DNA from 2 places in the Streptomyces sp. NPDC092370 genome. Region 2 is predicted to be linked to the other one. Evidence: riboswitches for the same ligand, from Rfam matches in the RefSeq annotation. Region 2 holds a riboswitch; the other holds the start of a gene.
What was found. A riboswitch is a leader RNA that binds a small molecule or an ion and turns the genes downstream of it on or off. The one in region 2 is predicted to bind cobalamin.
Positions count from the first base shown of each region.

Region 1: another riboswitch for cobalamin. It lies ahead of ACIQHQ_RS14980 (ribonucleoside-diphosphate reductase subunit alpha); the one in region 2 lies ahead of ACIQHQ_RS03545 (prenyltransferase/squalene oxidase repeat-containing protein).

Region 1 covers NZ_JBIVQO010000004.1:201,782-206,267, reverse strand. Annotated here, with positions in the region: gene ACIQHQ_RS14985 (ribonucleotide-diphosphate reductase subunit beta) at 1-477, opposite strand, end outside; gene ACIQHQ_RS14980 (ribonucleoside-diphosphate reductase subunit alpha) at 477-2,828, opposite strand; cobalamin riboswitch at 2,950-3,083, opposite strand; gene mctP (monocarboxylate uptake permease MctP) at 3,272-4,486, opposite strand, start outside.
Region 2 covers NZ_JBIVQO010000001.1:795,337-799,822, forward strand. Annotated here, with positions in the region: gene ACIQHQ_RS03535 (energy-coupling factor transporter transmembrane component T) at 1-147, opposite strand, end outside; gene ACIQHQ_RS03540 (SCO2322 family protein) at 140-775, opposite strand; gene ACIQHQ_RS03545 (prenyltransferase/squalene oxidase repeat-containing protein) at 772-1,980, opposite strand; cobalamin riboswitch at 2,094-2,229, opposite strand; gene ACIQHQ_RS03550 (SAM-dependent methyltransferase) at 2,665-3,480, shown strand; gene ACIQHQ_RS03555 (helix-turn-helix domain-containing protein) at 3,484-4,389, opposite strand; gene ACIQHQ_RS03560 (nuclear transport factor 2 family protein) at 4,456-4,486, opposite strand, start outside.

The sequences.
Region 1 (4,486 bases), on a different contig from region 2:
CCGGGTCTCCAGCCGGTCCATCTTCTCCACCGAGTCCATCCACTTGAAGCAGAACGAGGCCTTCTCGCGGATGGACGGGATGTTCTCCACCGCGGCGAAGGCCGCCGCACGGTCCTCCGGGTCGGGCAGATAGGTGTCGAGCAGGGTCAGGTAGAACTGGACGTGCACGGCCTCCTCGAAGAGCTGCCTGCTCAGATACAGCCGCGCCTCGGGGGAGTTGATGTGCTTGTACAGCGTCAGCACCAGGTTGTTCGCGACGATCGAGTCACCTGTCGCGAAGAAGGCGACCAGGCGGCCGATCAGGTGCTGCTCCGCGGGGGACAGCTTGGCGAGGTCGGCGACGTCCGAGTGGAGGTCGACCTCTTCCACGGTCCAGGTGTTCTTGATGGCGTCCCGGTAGCGCTCGTAGAAGTCCGGGTAGCGCATGGGGCGCAGGGTGAGCTCGAAGCCGGGGTCGAGAAGGTTCTGGGTGCTCATTACTGGCAGGCCTCGCAGGACTCGGGGTTTTCCAGCGAGCAGGCGACCGCTTCGGGATCCGCGGTGGCCTGCACGGGGACGGTGGCCTGGGCGGCGCGGGCGATACGGGTCGCCGGGCGCGAGCGCAGGTAGTAGGTCGTCTTCAGCCCGGACTTCCAGGCGTAGGCGTACATCGAGGAGAGCTTGCCGATGGTCGGCGTCTCCAGGAAGAGGTTCAAGGACTGGGACTGGTCCAGGAACGGGGTCCTGGCCGCCGCCATGTCGATCAGGCCGCGCTGCGGGATCTCCCACGCCGTGCGGTAGAGGGCGCGGACGTCCTCGGGGATCCAGGCGAAGTCCTGCACCGAGCCGTTGGCCTCGCGCAGGGCCTCCCTGCTGCGGGCGTCCCACACGCCGAGCCGCTTCAGCTCGTCCACCAGGTAGGAGTTGACCTGGAGGAACTCACCCGACAGTGTCTCGCGCTTGAACAGGTTGGACACCTGCGGCTCGATGCACTCGTACACGCCCGCGATCGAGGCGATCGTGGCCGTGGGCGCGATGGCGAGGAGCAGGGAGTTGCGCATGCCGGTCGTCGCGATCCGCTCGCGCAGGGCCGCCCAGCGCTCGGGCCAGGCCAGCTCCACGTCGTAGTGGTCGGGATGCAGCACGCCCCGGGCCGTCCGGGTCTTCTCCCAGGCCGGCAGCGGGCCGCTCCGCTCCGCGAGGTCGGCCGAAGCCTCGTAGGCGGCGAGCATGATGCGCTCGGCGACGCGGGTGGACAGCGCCTTGGCCTCGGGCGAGTCGAAGGGCAGGCGCAGCTTGAAGAAGACGTCCTGCAGCCCCATCGCGCCCAGGCCGACCGGACGCCAGCGGGCGTTGGAGCGGCCCGCCTGCTCGGTCGGGTAGAAGTTGATGTCGACGACCCGGTCGAGGAAGGTCACGGCCGTGCGGACGGTCTCGTCCAGGCGCTCCCAGTCGAGGTCCCCGTCGCTCACGAAGGCGCCGAGGTTGACCGAGCCCAGGTTGCAGACCGCCGTCTCCCCGTCGTCGGTCACCTCCAGGATCTCCGTGCAGAGGTTGGAGGAGTGGATGACGTGGCCCGGCTCGGCCGTCTGGTTGGCGGTGCGGTTGGCGGCGTCCTTGAAGGTCATCCAGCCGTTGCCGGTCTGCGCGAGGGTACGCATCATCCGGCCGTACAGCTCGCGTGCCGGCAGCGTCTTCTTCGCCAGGCCCTTCGCCTCGGCCGCCCGGTACGCGGCGTCGAACTCCTCGCCCCACAGGTCGACCAGCTCGGGCACGTCCGAGGGGGAGAACAGCGACCACTGCGCGTCTGCGTTCACACGCCGCATGAACTCGTCCGGCACCCAGTGCGCGAGGTTCAGGTTGTGCGTACGGCGGGCGTCCTCGCCGGTGTTGTCGCGCAGCTCCAGGAACTCCTCGATGTCGCAGTGCCAGGTCTCCAGGTAGACGGCGGCGGCGCCCTTGCGGCGGCCTCCCTGGTTCACGGCGGCGACCGAGGCGTCGAGGGTCTTCAGGAACGGGACGATGCCGTTGGAGTGCCCGTTGGTGCCGCGGATCAGCGAACCGCGGGCGCGGATGCGGGAGTAGGCCAGTCCGATGCCGCCGGCGTGCTTCGACAACCGGGCCACCTGGTGGTAGCGGTCGTAGATGGAGTCCAGCTCGTCCTTGGGGGAGTCGAGGAGGTAGCAGGACGACATCTGCGGGTGCCGGGTGCCCGAGTTGAAGAGGGTGGGGGAGGAGGGGAGGTAGTCGAGGCGGCTCATGAGGGTGTAGAGCGCGGCGACCTCGTCCACCGAGCGGCTGGTGTCGTCCTCGGCCAGGCCGGCGGCGACGCGCAGCATGAAGTGCTGGGGCGTCTCGACGACCTTGCGGGTGATCGGGTGCCGGAGCAGGTAGCGGCTGTGCAGGGTGCGCAGGCCGAAGTAGCCGAAGCGGTCGTCGGCGCCCGTGTCGATGAGCGCGTCGAGCCGGGCGGCGTGCAGCCGCACGAACTCGGCGGTGCGGTCGGCGATGAGGCCCTCGCGGTGACCGACCGCGACGGAATCGCTGAAGGAGGTGACGCCCTGCGAGGCGGCCTCGTCGCGGATGCCGATGGTCAGCAACCGGGCGGCCAGCCGGGAGTAAGCGGGGTCCTCGGAGATCAGACCGGCCGCGGCCTCCGTCGCCAGCTCCCGCAACTCCGTCTCGTCCGCCCGGGCGGACCGGCCGCGCAGCGCGGCGGCGGCGACCCGGCCGGGGTCGGTGTCGGGGAGGTCGGCGGTCAGCTCGGTCAGGGTCCGCAGCAACGCGGCTCCGGGAGCGTCCTGCACTTCTTCGGCGGCTGAGACCGGTTCGGCTGGCGCGATGGTCACGTGGGGCTCTCCCTCGCTCGGCACGGGGCCTCGTCGAGGGCAGGGGGCAGCACACGAGCGCACACGGCGTCGCGTCCACCGGCCCATTCCACGAGGCCCGGACGTCAGGCACACCGGCCGGGTGGCCGGGTGCGCTGTCGGCAGGTCCTCGGACTGACTCCTGCGCACGAAACATGCACAAGTACACCGTTGCGGGACAGTTCCGGATTCGCACCGGATTCCCCTGCGGCGACAGCGAGCATGAGCATACATCTTGTGCCGGGCGCGCATGGCACCCCCAGATGTTGTGTCGCACTGGTTTCAGAGCGTCAACTGGTAGGTCGGCAGAGTGATGTCCCGGAGCCGCATGGGGACCGCGGGAACCGCGCACGACAGCGGGCCACCGTGACGGTCGGTCACGGTGGCCCGCTGCGGCTGGTGTGCGCTGTCTCGTGCCCCTGACGTCAGTGGGCCGAACCGGCGGTGGCGGGCGGGAGCTCCACCTGGACCCCGGGATCGCCCGCGTCCGCCGTGTAGTCCTCCGGCCTGGTCTCGTCGACGCCGTCGGGGGCCTTCACGGCCTTCAGGACGAAGGTCAGGACGACCGTGACGACGACGTTCAGGACGAACGCCGTGAGACCGATGTAGCCGATCTCCCCGATGCCGGGGATCTCCTTCGCGGAGCCGCCGAAGTGCTTCTGGGTCGGAGAGGCCACACCGTACGCGGCGACCGTGCCGTAGATCATGCCGACCGCCCAGCCCGCGAGCAGCGCCCAGCGGTGGAACCAGCGGGTGAACAGGCCGCCGACCAGGGCCGGGAAGGTCTGCAGGATCCAGATGCCGCCCAGGAGCTGGAAGTTGATGGCGACCGTCTTGTCCATGGTGAGGACGAAGGCCAGGGCGCCCACCTTCACCAGCAGGGAGACCAGCTTGGAGACCTTCGTCTCCTGCGCCGGTGTGGCGTCCGGCTTGATGAAGTCCTTGTAGATGTTGCGGGTGAAGAGGTTCGCGGCCGCGATGGACATGATGGCCGCGGGCACCAGCGCGCCGATGCCGATCGCCGCGAACGCCACGCCCGCGAACCAGTCCGGGAACATCGTCTCGAACAGCTGCGGAATGGCCAGCTGCCCGTTCTGCACCTTGATGCCGGCCGCGATCGCCATGAACCCGAGCAGCGCGAGCAGGCCCAGCATCAGGGAGTACAGCGGCAGGATCGTGGTGTTGCGGCGGATCACCTCACGGCTCTTCGAGGACAGCGTCGCCGTGATCGAGTGCGGGTACATGAAGAGGGCCAGGGCGGAGCCCAGCGCCAGTGTGGCGTACGTCCACTGGCCCGCCTCCGCCGGCACCAGCGCACCGCGCGGCGCGCCCGTGGCCGGGTTGGTCTGGCTGTAGGCTTCGCCGGCTTTGGCGAAGATGTCGTCGAAGCCGCCCAGCTTGATCGGGATGTAGATGATCGCCACCGCGATGACGATGTAGATCAGCGTGTCCTTCACGAACGCGATGAGCGCGGGGGCCCGCAGACCCGACGAGTACGTGTACGCCGCCAGCACGCCGAACGCGATCAGCAGGGGCAGGTCCTTGATGAACCAGTTGGTGTTCTCGCCGCCGCCGACACCCATCACGTCCAGCACGGCCTGGATGCCGACCAGCTGGAGCGCGATGTACGGCATCGTCGC
Region 2 (4,486 bases):
GTAGGCGGAGACCGTGATGAGGAGGGCGAGGAGCAGGGGGTTGGTGGTGCGGGTGGCCGCGGTGCCGAGGGACAGGGACCAGAGCCACCAGGCACCGGGGTGCAGTTGAGCCCGGTGCCGGTGCAGGCACCGGGTGCTGCTACCCACGCCGTCGTACCTGCCGGACCGCCGCACCACCCAGGACCACCACCAGGGCGATGCCCCCGACCAGGCCCAGGGACGGCCCGTCGTCCGACGGGGAGTTCTTCCCCGCTGCGGGCCTCTGCTTCTGCTGCTTGCGGGAGACCTGTTCGCCGCAGCCCTTCTCCGGATAGCCCGAGATCGCACACAACAGGGCGTTGGTGTCGTAGCGCAGCGGCTCGGCCACCGAGGCCAGGGCCTGGGCCGTCGTCGCGTCGGGGGAGACCCGGGCGCAGGCCGTGCGGGCGGAGGGCGGGATCTCGTCCCCGGGGGCGTCCGACGGTGTGCCGAAGTCGATGACCAGGGCCACCCGCTTCCGGCCCTCCTGCGCGGGCGTCTTCGCGCAGATCCTCGCGAAGTCGGCCGTGCCGCGCGGCCGGAGTGCACTCGCGGAGTCCTCGCTCACCGCGAAGCGGAAGCCCTGGACGTCGCCGTCGGAGGGGCGGGCCAGGGACGGACCCTGGGTGGCGTAGACCCAGCGGCCCGCGTCGCGCTCCCAGAACGACCAGTACCGGTACCCGGCGGCCTGGGCCTGGCCCGCGCCCGCACACAGCAGGAGCGAGGCCAGGAGGAGCAGAACGGCCCGGCGGATCACAGCTGCCGCTGCTTCTTGCGGCCGGTGAACAGGAACCCGATGCCGATCCCGGCGACCAGGCAGACGCCGACGTACCACCAGACCCCGAAGAAGTCCGAGCCGGAGTCCTCCTTGTCGTCCGCGGCCTTGGTCTTCCCCGCGGCCTGCGGGGCCGGGCCCGTCGCGCCCAGCTGCTTGACGAGGTCCGCGCCGCCGAAGTCGCGCGGGTTCGTGCCGGTCGCGTGGGCGGCGAGGATCAGCTGGGCGTAGGCGGCCGGACCGCTCTGCGCGGCCCAGGAGGCGGACTTCTTCTCCAGCCACCGCACGGACTTCTCCGCCTGCCCGGTGTCGCCCCGAGCGGCGAGCGCGACGACCGCGTCGGCGGTGTTGCCGAAGTCGGGCTGGGGCTCGGCACCCGCCAGGGCGGACAAAAGGTGGTCGCCGTCCTTGGCGAGGGCGGCGGTGAGATAACCCGCACCGTTCGCCGCCGCCTGCTCGGGCGTGGTGGCCTTCTCGCAGGTCGCCTCGGACTTCTCGCCCGGCTTGACGACCATGCCCTGGCCCAGCGCGCCGAGCACACCGGCCGCCGTGGCGTCGGCGTTGGCGGTGAGCTTGCCCTTCTTGTCCGGCTGGAACGCGAACGCGCCGCCGCCGTCCCCGCCGCAGGGCAGCGCGAGCTTCAGCAGGGCGTCGTAGGGCGACTTGCCGCCCTTCTCGACCTGGTCCGGCTTCTCGCCCGCCGCGACGAGGGCACCGATGACGATCGACGTCGAGTTGGTGTCGCTGGCGCCGCCGGGCGCGTAGCCCCAGCCGCCGTCCTGGTTCTGGACGGACTTCAGCCAGCCGACGGCCTTGCGGCTGACCTCCTCGTGCCCGCCGAGCGCGGCGAGGGCCTGCACCGCCGCCGACGTGGCATTGGTGTCCAGCATCGTCTTGGCGTCGCACGCGGTGGCGGGATCGGGCCGGTACGAGGCGAAGGAGCCGTTCTCGCACTGCTGGCGCACCAGCCACTGCACGGACTTCGCGGCCGGCTTCACCCCCACCGTGTCCTGTGCGAGCAGCGCGAGCGACTGGCGCCAGACGCCGTCGAACTTCGGGTCCGAGTCGCCGTACAGGGCGGAGGGGAACGCCTGGGAGGGCGACGGGGACGGGGCGGCGGCGGCCGGGGTTGCGGCGCCGATCACGGCGACGGCGGCCAGGACCGCGGCGCTGCGGCGGACGTTCATGATCGGCGGGGGCCTCTCCCTGTGGGGGAGCCGGGCAGCACGGGACACCCCGGCGGCTCGGCTCCGTATACCTCGACGGTGCCGTGCACCGGCGATCTGCCGGGCACGTGAGCCGGTCACGAAACCGTACGAAGCGATCCGGCTCACCGCCTCGGAGCGGCGGTATACGGTTGCGGGTCAGCGCCGGAATTGCACCGGCTTCCCCCCGTACGGTGTGATGACGACCCGCTTACTGTACCCGCACGTAGAAATCGGGCCGAGGGGGCCGGGGGGCCGGGGGGCCGGGGCCGCACGGTGGGCTGCGCCTGGGGACGCCCGGGGACGCCGGCCTGCGCGGTGGCACGGTCTCGTGCCGGCCGGTGCGCCGGTGGGGGGCGCGGCTTCGTCCCGGGCGGCGGTTGCGTCCGGTGGGTGGGGCCGATCTCCCCGTATCCGTGGGGTACCGGGTGGGCGGGGTGGCTTCAGGGCCCTCTCCGCACCCGCCTGTGCCATGCTCGCCGCCCTCCTCGCCGGCCCGTCGCCACTGACGCGACCGGCCCCGGGCGAGGTCCTGCGCAGGCGGGGTGCGGTCCGACGGTGAGCCGGATGGAGGTCGAACTCCTGGGCGCTGCCGAGGAGTTGATCCTCTTCGGGGCGCAGACCGGCTAACGTGGGGTTCCCCGACCTCACACGCCAGGAGCGTCCATGACCGACCAGGTGGAGAACTCCCAGCAGGAGCCGTTCCCCAAGATCGACACCTCGGTTCCGCACTCGGCCCGGATCTGGAACTACTGGCTGGGCGGCAGGGACAACTACGAGGTCGACCGGGTGGCCGGTGACGCGTTCCGCGAGATCTTCCCCGGCATCGAGACCGGGGCCCGCGCCGCCCGCTACTTCCTCGCCCGGGCCGTGCGCCACCTGGCCGGCGAGGAGGGCATCCGCCAGTTCCTGGACGTCGGCACCGGGCTGCCCAACGTGGACAACACCCACCAGATCGCCCAGCGGGTGGCCCCGGAGAGCCGGATCGTCTACGTCGACAACGACCCCCTGGTGCTGGCCCACGCCCGCGCCCTGCTGGCCAGTACGACGGAAGGCGTCACCAACTACGTCGACGCGGACCTGCGTGAGCCGGAGACGATCGTCCGGGAAGCCGGGAAGACCCTCGACTTCGACCGGCCCGTCGCCCTCATGCTGATGGGCATCCTGGGCCACATCGAGGACCACGACGAGGCCCGCTCGATCGTGCGCCGGCTGGTGGACGCCCTTCCTCCCGGCAGCTACCTGGTGCAGTACGACTCCACCGACACCAGCGAGGACTACGTCCGGGCCATCCAGCAGTACAACGAGGGCGGTTCGATCCCGTACATCCTGCGCAACCCCGAGCAGATCGAGCGCTACTTCGACGGTCTGGAACTGCTCGAACCGGGTGTGGCGTCGTGCTCACGCTGGCGACCCGACGCCGCGGCCCTGGGACTGCCCGCGGAGGTGCACCAGTACGGCGGGGTGGCCCTCAAGCGCTGACCCTCAGGTCTCCTGGAGGATGCGGTGCAGGACGGTCGGAGTCTCGTCCGGCGACTCGGCCTCGACCACCAGCCGGTTCATGGCGTCCCAGTAGCGCTCGATCTCGGCCGGCCGGTCGGGGTGGAGGGCGGTGGTGAGCTGCTCCAGGCAGACCACGTCGGGCAACTGCCCGCCGGGCAGCCGCAGAATGGTGACCGGGCCGCCCTCCGCCGCATGGCCGCCGGCGGCGAACGGCAGGACCTGGATCGTGACCTGCGGCAGCCGGCAGAGCTCGATGAGATGCCTGAGCTGGGCGCGCATCACGGGGATGCCGCCCACCGGGCGGCGCAGTGCCGCCTCGTCGATCACGGCCCACAGCCGGGTCGCCGGCTGCCGGTGCAGGATCCGCTGGCGGGCCATCCGCAACGCGACCCGGCGATCGATCTGTGCCGCACCCGCGTCCGGGTGGGCGAGCCGGACGGCCGCCCGCGCGTAGTCGGCGGTCTGGAGCAGGTCGGGGACCCGCTGGACCTGGAAGCAGCGGATGAGGCTCGCCGCCTGCTCGGCGCCCAGGCAGGTCTGCGTCCAGGCGGGCACCACATCGCTGTAGGACCGCCACCAGGCCGGGGTGTTGGCCTGCTCGGCCAGTGCCAGCAAGGTGGCGCGTTCGGCCTCGTCCGTGACGCCGTAGAGGGTGAGCAGATCGGCGACGTCACGCAGTTTGAAGCCGTGGCGGCCGGCCTCCATCCGGCTGATCTTGGAGGCGGAGGCGCGGATGACGTGGCCCGCGTCCGCCCGGTCGATGCCGCGCTCCTGCCGCAGCCCGCGCAGCCGGGCGCCCAGCGCCAGCCGCGGCACCATGGGCCCGGCGCACCCGCCCTCCAGGGCCTCGCCGCCGGTCGATGTGCGTGCGGCCTCTTCGGTGCCCATGGGCATCTCTCCCGGTGCGTGCGTTGCGTCCGACCATCCTAGGGGGCGCCCAGGACGTCAAGGGCCTTATGACGCAGGCACGTTCGGGCGTGGGGTG